Regions from separate parts of the Pseudalkalibacillus sp. JSM 102089 genome, predicted to be linked through region 1. Evidence: riboswitches for the same ligand, from Rfam matches in the RefSeq annotation. Region 1 holds a riboswitch; each other region holds the start of a gene.
The links. A riboswitch is a leader RNA that binds a small molecule or an ion and turns the genes downstream of it on or off. The one in region 1 is predicted to bind cyclic di-GMP.
Positions count from the first base shown of each region.

Region 2: another riboswitch for cyclic di-GMP. It lies ahead of ABVF21_RS06625 (anti-repressor SinI family protein); the one in region 1 lies ahead of ABVF21_RS14165 (endo alpha-1,4 polygalactosaminidase).
Region 3: another riboswitch for cyclic di-GMP. It lies ahead of ABVF21_RS01210 (anti-repressor SinI family protein); the one in region 1 lies ahead of ABVF21_RS14165 (endo alpha-1,4 polygalactosaminidase).

Region 1 is NZ_JBEWYW010000006.1:63,030-69,060, forward strand. Features, by position in the region: gene ABVF21_RS14160 (hypothetical protein) at 1-922, shown strand, start outside; gene ABVF21_RS14165 (endo alpha-1,4 polygalactosaminidase) at 1,241-2,089, opposite strand; cyclic di-GMP riboswitch class I at 2,126-2,216, opposite strand; gene ABVF21_RS14170 (hypothetical protein) at 2,311-3,546, shown strand; gene ABVF21_RS14175 (hypothetical protein) at 3,539-4,459, shown strand; gene ABVF21_RS14180 (DUF2194 domain-containing protein) at 4,456-6,031, shown strand, end outside.
Region 2 is NZ_JBEWYW010000002.1:414,800-420,830, forward strand. Features, by position in the region: gene ABVF21_RS06605 (alpha amylase N-terminal ig-like domain-containing protein) at 1-402, opposite strand, end outside; gene gloA2 (SMU1112c/YaeR family gloxylase I-like metalloprotein) at 581-967, opposite strand; gene ABVF21_RS06615 (SDR family oxidoreductase) at 1,039-1,806, opposite strand; gene ABVF21_RS06620 (hypothetical protein) at 1,891-2,184, opposite strand; cyclic di-GMP riboswitch class I at 2,398-2,498, shown strand; gene ABVF21_RS06625 (anti-repressor SinI family protein) at 2,521-2,640, shown strand; gene ABVF21_RS06630 (helix-turn-helix domain-containing protein) at 2,754-3,089, shown strand; gene ABVF21_RS06635 (DUF5658 family protein) at 3,131-3,517, opposite strand; gene ABVF21_RS06640 (hypothetical protein) at 3,447-3,710, opposite strand; gene ABVF21_RS06645 (anti-repressor SinI family protein) at 3,723-3,845, opposite strand; gene ABVF21_RS06650 (helix-turn-helix domain-containing protein) at 4,158-4,490, shown strand; gene ABVF21_RS06655 (hypothetical protein) at 4,563-4,742, opposite strand; gene fabZ (3-hydroxyacyl-ACP dehydratase FabZ) at 4,958-5,380, opposite strand; gene ABVF21_RS06665 (DNA-directed RNA polymerase subunit beta) at 5,399-5,683, opposite strand; gene ABVF21_RS06670 (rod shape-determining protein) at 5,720-6,031, opposite strand, start outside.
Region 3 is NZ_JBEWYW010000001.1:266,188-272,218, reverse strand. Features, by position in the region: gene ABVF21_RS01240 (Crp/Fnr family transcriptional regulator) at 1-408, opposite strand, end outside; gene ABVF21_RS01235 (glutaredoxin family protein) at 513-722, shown strand; gene ABVF21_RS01230 (SGNH/GDSL hydrolase family protein) at 785-1,423, shown strand; gene egtB (ergothioneine biosynthesis protein EgtB) at 1,494-2,777, shown strand; gene ABVF21_RS01220 (thioredoxin family protein) at 3,040-3,354, shown strand; gene ABVF21_RS01215 (hypothetical protein) at 3,387-3,617, opposite strand; cyclic di-GMP riboswitch class I at 3,843-3,931, shown strand; gene ABVF21_RS01210 (anti-repressor SinI family protein) at 3,957-4,094, shown strand; gene ABVF21_RS01205 (glycine--tRNA ligase) at 4,476-5,858, shown strand; gene ABVF21_RS01200 (HAD-IA family hydrolase) at 5,984-6,031, shown strand, end outside.

The DNA.
Region 1 (6,031 bases):
TGATAATGAGGCTTGCAAAGCCTCGTTCGGTTGGAAAGAGGACCGCTTAGCCATTGATACGAGTGAAGCATGTGAATCAATGAATGAGAATAGCGCCTCTTTTACAGGCGTATATACTCGAATCGAACTGGAATCGAATACGAATGATGAAGCAGCGAACGAAGAAAGTACTTCTGAATGGAAAGAAGCACTTTATATTGATCCTGCATTCGATCAAGGGAACTTAAGCATATCAAACGTGACGAAAGAATCCTTTCAGTTTACGATCGACGTTAGTAGTGGATCGGATGTTGGGAAATTGAATGGAACAGCTACAATAAACGGTGATGAAGCAACGTTTGAGGATACGGAAGACCCCTCTTGTTCAGGTACGTTTATTCGAACGAATGACGTTATTACATTCATTGAAGAAGCTTGTCTTAGTTACCATGATGCAGCTGTTGGATTCAACGGTGATTATAAGATGACAGATGAAAAACCACTAACATTAGAAGAGGCTTCTTCCTGTGAAAAAGCTCCATTCCATTCAGAATTACTGGATTTTGCAGAGCAAGGTCATCTTAAGGATGCTTCCATTTTTCTTGGTATGTCTGAAGAAGCCCTAAAGAAGATAAAGCCTGAGATGACCTATGATGAAACATTCTATGAAGGAACACCCGGTTTCTATGATGAAAAGTACGCTTACCTAACTGCAAACGAAACGGTAAGTCATTTACGTTATAACGCGTTATCGGAAGGACCCGCTATCCCTTATACAGATGTAGTTTGTCAGTTTGGCGAGCCTGATGAAGTTGTATTCAACGAACTTGATAACGAATACTTGCACGTATATTATACTGGTGAAAATAAGTTAGCGTTTGTTTCAGAAGCAAAGGAAGGTGCTATAAAAGCAGTTGAGCTTGAAACAGCAAATATCCAATAACCTTTCACTTCTCACTACCGCAAAAAGGTTAAGCGCATTTAAGCTTAACCTTTTGCGGTTTTATTTAATTTGATAAGTAACGTCCATTATCTTCAGCGAAGCCCTTAACAAATGTTCCAGCTTAAACTAGGTAAGAAAAATCTCTCCACTCTTTAACATCTTTTCATCATTTTATTCTTCAACTAAGACTTTTCGTTCTTTAAAAAACATAAGCGTTCGCTTTTGACGAACGCTGTCGGAATTTAAAATATTTATATCGAAATATCTACATAAAATATGGTATTTTATTAATTTATATGCAATTCTATTATTAAGAACTTACCAGCTATTATAACCATTCCTCGTATGGAAATGAACAAAACCATTAGATTCAGCATAAGAAATGCCATTCCATTTCTGCTCTGTTGAAACCGTAAGAACTGCTAAGTCTGTTTCTTGCTGAATTTCTTTTAAATCAGCCATACGATCTTTTGACCATTCGTCCTTCGATACGGTTGAATAATTGAAGTTCTCCCACATAATCGCATCAACGTAAGAACTTGTGTAATCTTTTAACGTTTGAAAGCCCCAATTTTGTATGAGAGAAAGTGAAGGATGTTGTTGCTTGATTTGTTGTAAGAAGGCTACCATTCCTTCTTGTTGAGCTTGAAGGACAGTTGGGTTCTCCCAATGTTCATTATCAATATTACCGACTGTATCAAGGAAAACACCATCAAGTCCCTTTTCAGCGATTTGCGCTGTCACTTCTGATAGAAGAACGTCACGATAGTGAACAGAAGTGATATCGGTGAGATAGGAATCCCATTCGGTGTAGTGAACTCTTTCTCCGTTACGGTGAAAGAAATCAGCTTCATTTAATTGATTGATAAGTGCTGTATTCCAATTATCAGCTTCCATCGTATTAATATAGCCATAAACTTTTGTACCAGAACTTTTAATTTCTGAAATTTGTTGTTTACTATAGTAAACAGGTTCTATGATCATTACGTCGTATTGCTTCATTTTTGTAATTAATCGTGGCGTAGGAGCATCATAATAAACTTTGTAAGAAGTGACGTCAGATAGTGGATGACTGGCGGCGTGAGAGGTCAGAGGAGAAATCATGATAAATGTAAACAGAATAGCACATGACATTGCAACAATTTGCTTTGTTGAGATAATACCCATTGGTTGGCCTCCTGATTAATCAGAGAGCGGCTCTGGCATTGTAGACTGGCGATCGGTATTCACAAAATAGAATCGACGACCCATGTCTTTGCGCCCTTATTTTTCAATAAGTTTGCCCTTCTCCATATTTAGTTTTCAAAAATAGTATATCAGAAATTGGAATTAATTCCACAATATTTTTTGCATAAAAGTATTTAATTTTCTTAGATGAGGATGATTGTATGATTTACACACAGAAAAACACACTAAGGAAACTGGTTGAGGTCATTATTGTTATTGCACTTATCGGTATTAGTGACCAACTCTTTCAGCTTCACTTAACTACCTGGGAGCTTGATCCATTATTTTTCTTTGTTCTTCTTTTCTCTTTAAGGTATGGATTAACAATGGGGTTGCTTAGCTTCTTTCTAGCCCTTATTTATCATATGATGGCCATCGGCTTTAACGGAGGAGATATATACCTGCTTTTCTATGATACGAGTGAAGCCTCATGGATTTTATTCACCTTATTATTAGCCATCATTTGTGGCTTATACAGTACATCCTTCCAGGAACGATATGAAAGCCTTCATTATCGTCACGATGAGTTAAAAGATGAGAATGAACAATTAACTGAAGCTATTAAACTACTAGAACATTCTCAGAAAACGATGCAAGAAAAAATGCTGGAATCTGAACATAGTCTGACACGTATCTATCAAGTGGGGAAGGCACTTGATCAATCATCACCTGAACTAATTCGAAATGAAGCCATTACGATTATCTCGAATCTCTTTAAAGCGAAAGAATTAGCGATCTATCATTTGGATTCTTCTAAAAGAACTTTACGTCTTCACATTCGAAAGGGCGACTCCAACCATCTTCCGCAAACGGTTTTTATTGAAGAAGATTCGGCGGTTTACAAACGCCTCTTCCGTAATAAAACGATCACACTTCGAACGATAGAAGATGAGAACAATTCCCCAGTTCTAGTTGGACCAATTATTTATGATAACCAGATCAAAGAAGTACTCGTTATCTATCAAGTTGATTTTGCTAAACTAACAACTTATGAAATTCAAATCATGTCGCTTGTCCTTGATTGGATGTCATCAAGGATTGAAAAAGCAACTGAGCTTGAACTGAAAGAAGAGAAAGTAAAGATGTTCCAGGGAACAAATATTTATTTCAAAGAAGCCTTTGATCATAAGGTGCAAATACAGAAGAAACGAAACGAGGAATTTGATCAATCCTATAGTGTTATTCACGTTCACTTTGCTAAATTCGATCGTATTACACCTGTTGAAGCTGAGATCATTCTTAGGTCTTATCTTCGAGAAATTGACATTATGGGATATGACCCATCAGAAAACATTTTCTCTTTCTTATTGCCTGGAACAGCTCCGGAAAATGCAGAAATTGTCAAACACCGAATCAAGAAAGCCTTAACCGAAAAGGGTGGCATGCATGTTGGATAATTTATTCTATCCTCTTATCCTTCTTTATATTATCCATGCGATATTCATGTTCATCTTATCCTTTTTGTTAAAACGGGTTGTGGATCAAAACCATCATGGTGTAATTACATGGATTGCTATCGTTTCTTGCTTTTTACCTCTGATTGGTGAGCTTTTCGGAGTCATTTCGTGGCTCTTAGCGAAACGCTGGGTAACAGATAAAATGCTCGTTGACTACGGAGAATATGTGTCATTCGATGTTTTAAACCTGGAATCGCTTCGTCATGAAGCAGCAACTAGCCTTGACTTAGTCCCGTTAACGGAAGCACTTAACGATCATGAACATACTACTAGAAAAGATTTAATAGTCCGTCTCATTAATTCAAACATTACGAATCAAGGAAAATATTTAAACCTTGGCTTAAATAATAGCGATTCTGAAACCGTTCATTACGCGGCGGCCACGATGAACATTCTTCTTGATCGGTATGAGAAAGAACTCCAGAAAGCGAAAGATCTTTACCGTCTTCATGATGAAAGTAGCTTTCTAAAGGTTGCTGATGTGTACGAGCGTTATATAAAAAGCGGATTACTTGAAGATAGTTCACTTCGTAACGTGCAGAAAGAATATGCTACTTTACTAGAAAATGAAACAAAAAACCCAACAAATGATACGCAGCGATATGTTTATCTTGGTGATCTTTATTTAGAGATGGGTGATGAAGAAAAAGCTATCGAAACGTATAAATACATGACCGAGGCCTTTCAGAATGAACCAGAAGGCTACCTTAAATTAATTGAATACTATTACGGAAAGCGAAGTTGGGCGATGATCAGACCCCTTCTCAATGCGATAGAAATATACGTACCAGAATGGAAAATACCTGACAAACAACACTTTGTCCTAAAACAACTTGGGGGAAATGCAGAATGAAAAAGCAATCGTATCAATATGTGATCGCCATATTTGTTCTTCTTCTCATCTTTATTGGTGGCTTACAAATGCTTCGTCTTGATCTCTTTCAACAACTTCTTCCTGCAAAGGAATCGAAAGAGGTTTCTTACGCAACAATGAGCTCCTCATCCAACGAGTTGAAAGGAGAAAAGATGAAAATATATATCCATGAAGATGATAGCGACTTATCGAAATCGGTTCTCTCAAATCTCCAACATGCTCTTGATTATGCCAAAGTAGCTTACGAGCCCATTTCGATAGATGAGATTCCTTCCATCGAGGCTTCTCCTTACAATGTCCTCGTCCTAGCAGGAGAACACTCGAAAGACTGGCCTTATGAAGAAATTAAATCGTTCGTCGAGGATGGAGGACGACTTTATATAGGTTCTCGGTTTATTAATGCCGAATGGAATGAGCTTCTTGGCGTAACTGATTTTGGAGATTTTATGGACGGCTATAACGGCCTTTCATTTAAAAAAGAACTGTTACCAGGTTACATAGATTTAGACAGCAGCTCTACGTTATTCGCCCATAGCATTGCCGATGTGGAACTTAAGAAAACTTCAGAAGTATTCATTAAAGTCGAGGACGAACCTATTTTGTGGACACATGAATTTGGGAAAGGAAAAATCCTATTCTGGAATACTACTTCCGTTGCCGAAAAAATTTCTCGGGGGCTATTGCTACAAGCTATGTCGTTCCTCACCCCAGCTTTTGTCAGCAGTCAGGCCGGTATTAAAGTGGTGTATCTGGATGACTTCCCGTCCCCTGTTCCTTATGAAACAACCGACACCATTCAAAATAAATATGATATGACGATTAAAGAATTTTACACGAATGTTTGGTGGCAGGATATGAAACAGCTTGCTGAGGATTACAATGTATTGTACACAGGTGTAATCATTGGAACGTATCGTGATACAACCGAACAATCTAGCGAAGACCTCAATGAGCGAATCCGCTATCCAATGCTGAATTTTGGAAGAGACATATTGAAGCATGATGGAGAGCTAGGCTTACATGGGTATAACCATCAATCACTTGTTCTAGATAACGAACCAATCGATCCTAAACTTGGCTATTCTCCATGGGAAAGCCAGGAAGAAATGACCGTCGGAATCAAGCGCATCAAATCTTCATTCGATTATTTCTTCCCAAAAGAACAAATTAAAAGCTACGTCCCTCCTTCTAATATTATTAATAAAACTGGCATAGCTGCGCTTGTGGAAAGTCTCCCTCACTTGGAGGTGATCGCTGCTCTCTATTCAGGAACCGATCAGGATGGTAGCTATATCCAGGAATTTGGACAAGACGAGTCGTACGATCGCTTATATAACTTCCCAAGAATTTCTAGTGGGTATCTTGAATCTGAAGAAGATCAATTTATCCAAATTGATGCCATTGCGAACTTTGGCATGATGTCCCATTTTGTTCACCCAGATGATGTGCTAGACCCCGCACGATCCACGGGAGATGGCTGGGAGGGTATGAAAACAAACCTTGAAGCTATGTTAAAGAAAACAAATGATTACTACCCATACCTTGAACCTT
Region 2 (6,031 bases), on a different contig from region 1:
CAAATCGCCAACAAGGGTGACAATTCGTTCGTCTTTCACCTCGCCAATCGTAAAGGTACTATTATCGCCACCATTTGGATTTAAAGGATCTTTCATCCATTCATCTCCCACGATAAATTTGTACTGATGAAGTCCATCGGATAGACCATCTATCGTTAACTCCCAGACGTCATCTACCTTCTCGAGTGGAAGTGCCCCTTCCTGCCAATTTGTAAAATCACCTGCAACAAGGACCGATTCTTCGCTCCCATCTCCTTCATAAATAAACGTAGCTGATGATCCGTCTATGAGAGGACTAACTGCTGCCGCTTTCACTGCTCCAGGAATAGCTCCAGCAAGCAATTGAATCAACAGAACGACGACGAGTGACAGTGAAAATCTCCTTCGATTACCCCTTTTCATCCTTTTCCCCCTTGAAAATACGATTAGTGAAACCGTTTGCACAAAACCGTAAATTTTAGGAAACCGTTTGCAGTTATAAATAAAAAATAAGCTAACTGTTCCAAATCCCAGCAAACGCTTTCACGATCTATTTTGCCACAGGATTTGGAAGTAATCAACTTATTTTTAGAAAATTTCATTATTTTTCGTACAGCTCGATCGGTAGACCATCCGGATCACTGAAAAAGGTGAACCGCTTCATTGTGAGCTCATCTACTCTTACATCTTCAATAGAAGATACTCCTCTTTCTGTTAGATGAATAACGGTCTTATCAAGGTCTAATACTTCAAAAGCGATATGTCTTAATCCCATTGCTTCAGGATAGTTTGGTCTCTCTGGCGCATTCGGGAATGAAAATAATTCAATTCTCGTATGATCTCCGACGGCAAGATCAAGTTTGTATGAGTTTCGTTCTTCTCTGTAAGTTTCTTCGATAACCTTAAGACCGAGTGTACCTACATAGAACTCCTTTGATTTTTCGTAATCTCCACATATAATCGCAACATGGTGCACTTTAGTAAACATCTGCTTCACCTCAACCTAAACGATAAGCTGACAAATGAGCTTCGTCAATAAGAAACCCGAGCAGCTAGTCATTATAACAGCGATTCCGCTCCATCAACATACATCTCTGTCCCTGTTACATGACTAGATGCATCAGAAGCTAGAAAGTAAACGACGTCTGCCACCTGTTGTGGCGAACCTGGTTTTTGCTCAAGCGGATGACTTCCTTCAGGATATTCTACTGGAATTTCAATTTCTTCTACACTATCTTTCTTGTCTGTGTTTTGATCAATGTTCGTATCGATTGCCCCAGGGCAAATGGCGTTTACGCGAATGTGATACTGCGCTAGTTCAAGAGCAGCCATTTTCATAAAGGCTACCTGTCCTGCTTTTGAAGTACTATAAGCAGACATACCAAAGTTCGAAAAAGTCCGATTGCCATTTATGGAACTAGTAATAATGATACTCCCTCCATCTTCTTTCATATAAGGGATTGTATGTTTCACCATTAGAAAAGTACTTCTTAAATTTGTTTCAATCGTCTGATCCCACTCATCAACCTTCATTTCTTCAATCGGATTCAGTGTGCCATTAATTCCTGCATTGTTAAACAGAATATCAACGCGTCCCCATTTGTTAACAACTTCCTTCAAACCATATGTAACTCGTTCTTCATCGGCCACATCCACATCAAGGACAAACGCCTCTCCCCCGTTTTTTACGATCGACTCCTTCACTTGTTCGGCTCGACTTTCCTTCAAATCAAATAAGCAAACTCGAACGCCTTCTTTTGCAAAGCGTTTAGCTGCGGCTTCTCCAATGCCAGATCCACCACCTGTTATAACGGCTACCTTCTTCATATTTAACACTCTCCTTTTTTCTGACTATTCCCGTCCACCTATTTTTTAGACAATTTTATATAAAAAAGAGACCCGTTAAGGTCCCTATTGCTGGTTTTCAGTTTCATCATTTGATTTTTGCTCTGTATCGTCCATATCCCCTTCATCCATGTTACCATCTTCATCTTTATCGCCTTCTTCTGAACCATCCTTATTCATTGTATCATCGTCTTCCTGATCAATCGTTCCATCATCTTCGTTAACATTCTCTTCATCTTCTGGTGTATCTTCTTGCATCTCGGGATCTTCTACCGGTCCTTCTTCTTCATTTGCATTCGAACAAGCCGCAATACTCAGGGAAAGTAACATCGTCATCAATAACAACATCCACTTTTTCATAGAAAAACCTCCATCTTTGTAATAGTCCTATTTTGACCATCGCTAGTGGATGTATGTATTTTCCTAACACCAAATTTTAAAAAAGCTATTTATTTACAAAAAAAGTCATATATTTTTGATATTTCTTACAAATTACAACACCTTTCGTAGGTTTAATGACCTATTATGATAGTAGGATTTTCATAAATATATGATGGATCGTACAAAGTATCCTCCAGAAAAGGGCAACCATTTTTGAAAAAAAGTGGGCGCAAAGTAAACAGATCTAAGGAAGCTTCTTCTGAGAAGGCTTCTATGATGGCTGAACTACCTGGAAAGAGTTTAAGGAGGAGTTACATGGGCGTACATACAGAAGAAAATCTTGACGAGGAATGGATTAAACTAATGAAAGAAGCGAAGGAATTGGGCATCAAAATTTCTGAAATCAAAGCGTTTCTCAAAAATGAAGGAGTGTAACCTGAACGAAAGCGGCAGAACGGAGGCCGCTTTCGTTCTATTTACGGAACAATAACATACTGGTATAATTACATACAATCAAAGAAATTTGTCGAAGCATCGGAGGGATACACGTGATAGGTGAAGAAGTAAAGAAGTATCGTTTACGCAAAGGGTTATCTCTTTCAGAATTAGCGGAACGCGCGAATGTGGCCAAGTCATATCTGAGTTCAATTGAACGAAATATACAATCAAATCCCTCTATCCAATTCCTAGATAAAATATCTAATGTTCTTGATGTTTCGGTAGAGGTATTACTTCAAGGAGATGATCCTATTCATCAGAGTGAGTTAGACTCGGAATGGAAAAAGATCGTTAAAGAAGCGATGGAGTCTGGTATAAGCAAGGACCAGTTCAGGGAGTTTCTGGAGTTTAATAAGTGGCGGGCCAAACAGGGGTCTGATCAATAAATTGTTTTTTTAAGAGCCGACATCTTCCAGTAGGCTCTTATCTATTTGGGTAACAGTATATATACCCAATAGCCGTGGATACACAATATGAAAGAATATATTGTTGAAGCCACGATTAATAAAATCCGTATTAAAACGGATTTTAAGTGATGAAATTTTAAAAGTAAGACGATCAGAAAAATAGACAAACCTATTTTATACATTAGGAAAACAAGTGGATCCATTTGAAATAGCGCTCGCATTAGTGGATTCACTTCTCCGATCCATCCATTTTGAATTCCCCAATATGTGATAAATCCATCAAGAGTGTTAATACATGCTAAATAAATAACAAAAAACTTCTCCCACTTTGTCCCTTTATTCATAATGAGATGAAATATTTTGGTTTTGTATAATCTCCCTAAGTTCATCGTACATTTTCTGTTCATCTCGGATTATTCCCTTGATGTCTTGTTCTTTATTTTCAAGTCCGTGGATTTTCTCTAGAATAAAAGATAAATCGCACTTCCCTTTATATTCGTCATTGATGTAAAGTTTGGCGACCTGTTTATCAACCGCAATGATTTTAATCCTTTTCCCTAAAATATACGAGACAAAAGTTCCTTCCCCTAACTTGATCACCATCATTCCTCCTTACTTTTTTGAGGAATTGATTAGAAAATCCTTCACTTCCTCCTTAGATAATCCCATTCTTCTTGCAATTGAAATAAGGGCCACCCATTCCTGATCCAATTTTTCGTCAGTATACGTTTTCATTCCCCATCCCCCTTATATATTTCATCAATAAACGACATTAATAAAGAACGTTTTGTTCTTTATTTAGAATGTACATCTAATATAGTCTTATTTTGGAAGTTTAAAAAGACTGAAAATTCTTTGTATTGAGTTGTTATTAGCATATAATCTGCTATATACTACTAAATACTCTCTCGTTCTTAAATTTTAATTATTTTGTTCAACGAGACTTTTAGAAGACTAATATAAAAACACGACATTTGTTCTGTTTACAGAACAAATTGTTCTTGATAAAATTAAAACAATAAATAATGATAAAGTCGAGGTAAAGGGATGATAGGGGAAAAAATTAAACTTTATCGGAATCGTATGGGACTGTCTTTAACTGAACTCGCTAAACGGGCAGGGGTTGCCAAGTCTTATTTAAGTTCGATTGAACGAAATCAACAGGCTAATCCTTCTATTCAATTTCTTGAAAAAATAGCGGCAGAATTAAAGGTTCCTATGGAAGTGTTCATATTAGAAGAAGATCACGAGGAGCCGGCACTCGACACGGAGTGGAAAGAATTAATCGAAGAAGCGATGCGCTCAGGTATTACAAAAAAAGATTTCGCAGACTATTTAGAGTTTAAGAAGTGGCAACTCCATCATGGTAATAATGAATAAATCAACTGTTTACAAAAGAATTATCTCTTGAAAGAAGAAACTCCTGTCCACGAAGGACAGGAGAGAAAGTTCTTATTCAGCAGAGTTCTCAGAGTTTTCGTTAGCCGCTGGCTCTTCGGTGTTGCTTCCATTGTTCATAGAGTTATTGCCGTTATCAGAATCATTTTCACCGCTGTTACACGCTGTGATTAACATAACAGCTACTAACGAAGTTGCAATTTTGAGCATGAATTTCTTGTTATTCATTTCCAAAATTCCTCCCTGAACTCGATAAGTTTTACCGCTATGTAGCGGTTGAGTAAATCATAGCAGGTAAAAAAGAGTATTTGTTAGAATTTACATAGTCTCTATGATCGTTTAACATTACATCAACATTTGAGTCATCATCGAGCCTCTACTAATATGAACTTCACACTCCAAAAAATCCCTATTTCCGTATAAATCACGGAAATAGGGATTTGCTTGTCCTACTTCAAAGCAAACATAATCTCAGCTTCTGCTGCAACTTCGCCGTCCACTGTTGCTGTTGCTTTTCCTTTGCCGATCGGTCCTTTGATACGAATGATTTCAACTTCTAGACGAAGCTGATCTCCCGGTTTAACCTGTTTTTTAAAGCGACATTTGTCAATACCAGTAAAGAAAGCTAGCTTACCTTGATTATCTTCCTTCTTCAGCATCGCGACAGCACCTACCTGAGCAAGCGCTTCAACGATTAACACACCTGGCATAACAGGGTAATCTGGAAAATGTCCATTAAAGAACTCTTCATTCGCTGTAACGTTCTTAATACCAACTGCTCTTACTTCTTCTTCTACTTCAAGAATTCGATCAACGAGCAGAAAAGGGTAACGATGCGGGATAATCTTCTTAATGTCCTGACTATCTAACATAATTCATTCTCCTAACTGTTACTCTTCTTTTTTGACGATATCACTAATCTTTATCCATGTACTCTTCTTAAAGACATCTGCAGGGCTTCCGTCTCCAATGACACCGTAACCGATCATCGCACCTGCTACAAGTGAAGCGACGAGCAATAGGGCAACGAGAAGAAGGCGTAGCCAGATTGGAATTAACCGAATCCTTGGCTTACGCTCTTTCGTTTCTTTATTCTTATTCGTTTTTATGGCCTCTTCATTAAGAAGTTCCTTATGCTCTGAGGTCTGGTTCACCTTTTCATGGTTGTTCGCCATTATGATTACACCCTTACGAATAGTTTCCGTTCTAATTTAGACTAATTTTTTCTTTGCAATTTTGTCAATATGCTCGAGCATGAGGCCTGTCCCTTTTGCAACACAGCTCATCGGCTCTTCGGCAATGAGTACAGGTACCATTAGCTCTTCAGCGAATAGCTGATCAATACCGTGAAGCAAAGCACCCCCGCCTGTCATGATGACACCACGATCAATAATATCTGCTGAAAGTTCTGGAGGAGTTCTTTCAAGTACGCTCTTCGCGGCCATTACCATATGTGTAATTGGCTCCTGAAGGGCCTGCTGAATTTCATCAGATTTCACTGTGATTGTGCGTGGAAGTCCTGA
Region 3 (6,031 bases), on a different contig from region 1:
CTTTAAACGAGAAGAAAGAATTTCAATGAATTTTATGGCGAGCTTGGGGTTTTCGGAAATAAGTTCTTCAAATTGATCTTTTCCGATGACGCAGACATATACGTCAGACATGGCTTCCGCATATACGGAATCGTCATTGAGAGAGAAACTAGATGTTTCACCGAAGATGTTACCGTCTCCTAGAAGGTCAACAGTTAATTGTTTTCCTGCAGCGTTTGAGCGATAGAGACGTACCGTTCCTTTTTTTAAAAGGAAGAGGGCTTTCATCGGGTTTTCGGGTCCTAATATGACTGTTCCTTTTTTTAAAGGTTGCATGTCACTTACGCGATCAATTTGCATTAAATCATTCATTTCAAGTTCTTCAAATAAATTGATCTGAGATAACATTGTTAATTTATCTATTTTCATCACCTTCATTCATGTCAAAGTAGTTGTACTCCGTAATTTAGCTTACATCATTTTATCTATTTTATCACTTATACTCAACTATGTTAGGAGGTTAGAAGTCTAACATGGAACAGGTTACGTTATTTACGATTACGGCTTGTATCGATTGCTATAAAATGAAGCAACATCTTAAGGAAAGAAATATTCCATTTGTAGAAGTCAACTTAATGGAACAACCGGAAAGACTTAAAGATCTTATAAAGGTAGCAGGGGAATGTCAAGTGCCTTTCCTCGTAAAAGGTGAAGAAGCTCTTTTTTTGGAAGACCTTAACTAGCAAAGTAACAATAGAGTGTTGAGTGGAATAATATAGGGCATCTATAATTAAGAGGTGATTCTATGTCTGACTCAATTACTTCTGTTAAATATACCGCAATAGGAGATTCTATTACGTTAGGTACTGGAACGGTTTTGTTTACTCCAACATTTGTAGACTTTTATTCCAATTCTCTAAATTACGAGTTACAATTTCCGGTTAAAGCGCGAACGTTTGCAGAAAATGGTGCGACTACTGCAGATGTTAAACGATGGCTCTATTGCTCCCAAATTCCTATGAAACAATCGCCTGTTATTACGGTCACAGCCGGAGGAAACGATCTGATTGATGCAGCTGAAGCTTACGCTATTACAAAAAACAAGGCTGTACTAGATGGTGCTTTACATGAATGTTGTCAGAATATGAGTTGGATTGTAGCCTATTTATCGAAGGAGCTAAAACGGAATTACGCTCAAGCAATGATTCGGATTGTGAATTTGTATAACCCCATTCCTGATTTAGCTTTTTCAGATGTTTGGGTTAAGGCATTTAACCGACACATTGAAACATGTTCAGCTGGAAAATTCGTTAAAGTTGCTAATATTTATCCAGTTTTTAAAGGACGGGAAAAGGAATTTTTAGCTTCAGATGGAATTCATCCCAACACAAAGGGCCATAAAGAAATTTCAAATGCTCTCATAAAAACAGGAATATGTCTTTAAATGTTTAATTTAGTTAAAACTAGGGTAAAACTTTATGTTCATAAATTATTAAGATTTTGGGGAGGAACTTATGGTACAACAATCCATTCAATTAAACGAATTACGAGAACAATTGCTTCATGCTTATGAAGCAACACGCACAATGACGAACACATTAGTGGAACCACTTGAAACGGAGGATTTCACTATTCAATCGATTCCAGATGTAAGTCCTCCCAAATGGCACATGGCACACACAACGTGGTTTTTTGAAACGTTTATTCTGAAAGAATACTGTGAAAATTACAAGTCGTTTCACGAAGAATTCGAATACTTATTTAACTCGTACTATGAAAGTGTAGGAAGTTATTTCCCTCGCCATGCAAGAGGTTTGCTGAGCAGACCAAATATAGATAAAGTTAGAAGCTATCGATCTGATATTGATGAAGAAATGGTTACTCTTATTCAAGAAATTGACGATAGTAAACTTCACCAGGTTGCTGATTTAGTAGAAATCGGATTGAATCACGAGCAACAGCATCAAGAGCTTTTAATGACCGACATTAAATATAATTTTTCCATTAATCCATTGAAACCCGTCTACCGTTCACTTGAGGTTAATTCTAAAGAAAAAGCTACACCATTAGAGTGGATCTCGTTTGAGGGAGGTCTGATTGAAACGGGTATAAATGAAGATGATGGTTTTTCCTTTGATAATGAACGTCCAATACATAAATCTTGGCTTGAGCCATTTAAGTTAGCGACTAGAACAGTAACGAACGGGGAGTATCTTGCGTTTATTAAAGCTGGTGGTTATAAAGAAGCGACCTACTGGTTATCAGATGGTTGGGCAACAGTAAAGAAAGAAAATTGGCAAGCACCGTTGCATTGGGTTGAAAAGGATGGGGAGTGGTATACTTTTACGCTCCATGGGTTAGTTCCACTAAATATAGAAGAACCTGTTACACATATTAGTTACTACGAAGCTGAAGCATATGCAAGCTTTGTAGGTAAAAGACTTCCTTCTGAGTCCGAATGGGAACTTGCAGTTCGCGATCAGCCGATTGCGGGTAATTTTGTTGAAGATGGCATCTATCATCCCGTGGCATCGATCAAGGAAAATGAAGGTAGAATAAAAAAAGCCTATGGAGATGTGTGGGAATGGACGAAAAGTCCTTATATGCCTTACCCTGGTAATAAACCGCTTGACGGGGCGTTGGGTGAGTATAATGCAAAATTCATGAGCAGTCAGATGATTCTAAGAGGCGGATCATGTGTTACCTCCGTATCTCATATTCGTCCGACTTATCGAAATTTCTTTGGTCCAGATAAACGCTGGCAATTTACCGGCATTCGTCTTGCAGATGATAAGTAATCATTAAAAACTTCGCAATGGATCAGAGCTATTTGAAGAAATCACATAGCCAGAAGAATACTATCCGACTCGAACAGAATCTTAAAGAACTTAAACAGTTAGCAGAGAATTCAGGTTTCACACCAATGAAAACATGGACTGATCAAGAACAGCTTTTCAGTTTGCACTATCTTAGTGTGAATTAACGTAAGCTTTCTTACAGACATTCAATGATTATTTCGATATAATTGTTAATGAAGATATAGGTGAAGGAGAGATAATCATGAAGAAGATTGAAACAGCTGATTCTTATCAGTCATTCATTAACAATAATGGCGTATCCATTCTAAAATATGAAGCTAACTGGTGCCCGGATTGCAAGCGCCTTGACTTTTTTATTGATGATATAATGAATGCGCATCATGAAAAGCAATGGGCTCAAATCGATATTGAACAATTCCCTGAAATTACAGAGGAAAATGATGTTATGGGTATCCCGAGCCTTCTTGTCTATAAAGACGGCAAAAAGATTGGTCACTTGCATAGTGCGAATACCAAAAATCCAGATCAGGTGAAAGAATATTTAAGTCAATTCTAAACAAAAGAGAAGGTTGCGAAGGCAACCTTCTTTTATTTTGTTAGAACATATTCGATGGAGCCGTCAATTAATGAATGAACAAATGCAACTGTATATCCAATGCTAAGGTAAGTAGAGAGTGTTTCACTACAATGTGGATGTAATGGTTCTGTTGGGGCATGAATACTTTTATACATGGTTTTTACGGTGCTAGAGATGGGTTCACAACGAAGTAAAACAACATGTTTACCGCTCCAAGCGGTACTAATGTGATTTCTCTGCATATCACTCTTCCTTTGCGAAAAATATATTCAGGGAATACAGTTAGCATATGAGTGAAATCGTAGGATGTTAGAAGTAGAAATGGAAATTTAAAAATATTTTGAATTTTCATCGAATAACTGGTATATTAGTAGCATATAACGTCAAACTTCTCGATAATCACATCGATTCACTAAAAAGTTGTGTATTTTGTAAGTTTATGGTCGGAATGTGTCATTTCTGAATTCTCCAGACAAGGGCAAACCATCCTAAAGGATGGGACGCAAAGACACAGGTCTAATGTTGGTTCTCCAACGATGACGGCTGGTCCTCCTGGAAAACCCATGAAGGAGGAGAAAAGAATGACCATGGCTAAACCTAAGCCTAAGAAGGTACTTGATCAAGAATGGGTTATTCTCATGAGGGCTGCCAGAGAACTTGGATTGAAGAAAGAAGAGGTACAAGCATTCTTAAAACAACACAAAAACCGACATCTATGAATATACATAAATGCATGACGACCTATAAGGTCGTTTTTTTGTGATAAGCTTTGATGAAAGCAAATACGGTGTGAAATGAATATTCCTTGACTTTAGGGCAATATTTTTTGTATCATATGTCATATCAATTGCATACATAAACCATACTAACTATGAAGGATAAATAGTAGTCAGAGTAACCTTGTTTTTAGCGATTCGGGGACGGTGGAAGCCCGAACGAGGTCTGATGAAACGGCAGTCTGGAGTTACGTTACTTAAAGTGGATGCCTTATTTGCATCAACTAGGGTGGAACCGCGGGTGCATAAGCTCTCGTCCCTGGACATTTTTTGTCCATGGATTGGGAGCTTTTTATATTGATTGAGAAAAAAGGAGAGAATGACATGACAATTTCAATGGATCAGATCGTTTCAGTATCGAAGCACAGAGGATTTATTTTCCCTGGTTCTGATATTTACGGTGGACTAGCAAATACATGGGATTATGGACCACTTGGTGTAGAACTTAAGAAAAATATTAAAGATGCATGGTGGAAGAAGTTTGTTCAAGAATCACCTTATAATAGTGGTCTAGATGCCGCCATTCTAATGAATCCAAAAACGTGGGAAGCTTCAGGACATTTAGGTAATTTCAATGATCCTTTAATTGATTGCAAAAGCTGTAAAACACGTCACCGTGCAGATAAATTAATTGAGGACGCTCTTTCAACTGAAGAAGAGGACATGATTGCAGACGGCCTTTCATTTGAAGAAATGGAGCGTTTGATGAAAGAAAATCATATTACTTGCCCGGAGTGTGGCAGTGAAGATTTCACAGAAATCCGTCAATTTGATCTTATGTTTAAAACCCATCAAGGTGTAACAAAATCGAGCACGAGTGAAATTTACCTTCGCCCAGAAACGGCGCAGGGAATCTTCGTAAACTTTAAAAATGTTCAACGCTCTATGCGTAAGAAAGTGCCTTTTGGTATTGCACAAGTTGGAAAAAGCTTCCGGAATGAAATTACACCTGGAAACTTTACATTCCGTACTCGTGAATTTGAACAAATGGAGCTTGAATTCTTCTGTAAGCCAGGTAACGAACTAGAGTGGCATGAGTATTGGAAAGAGTACTGCAAAAACTGGCTTCTAAATCTTGGTGTAAAAGAAGATAGCATCCGACTGCGTGAGCATGCGGAAGATGAACTGTCGCATTATAGTAATGCAACAACTGATATCGAGTACAAGTTCCCATTTGGTTGGGGCGAACTTTGGGGTGTTGCTTCTCGAACAGATTACGACTTAAAGCAGCATATGGAACATTCCAATGAAGATTTCACTTATCACGATCAACAAACAGGTGAGAAGTATGTACCTTATTGCATTGAGCCTTCACTTGGTGCTGACCGCGTCACTCTTGCTTTCTTGATTGAAGCATATGAAGAACAGGAGCTAGAAGATGGCACAACTAGAAGTGTGATGCACTTCCATCCAGCGATCGCTCCGTTTAAAGCTGCTGTATTCCCTCTATCTAAGAAGCTTTCTGAAGAAGCGCGTGCTGTTCATGCGGAACTTTCAAAATACTTTATGGTTGATTATGATGAGGCTGGCTCAATTGGTAAACGTTACCGTCGTCATGATGAAGTTGGTACACCGTATGCCATTACATTTGATTTTGATTCTGTTGAAGACCAACAAGTGACGATTCGTGACCGTGACACAATGGAACAAAAGAGAATGCCGATTTCTGAACTGAAAAGCTTTCTTGAAGAAAAAACACAATTTTAATGTAAGAAGCCGCTCAAAATTCGAGCGGCTTTTCTTTATAATAAAGAATGACAATGATTCTTATTGATCGTTTACCCGCGAGATTAAACAAACTTGTTTTATAACTAATAAGGAGTGAATAGTAAGTGAGGATTCTATGGGATTTTGATGGCACATTATTTGATACATACCCT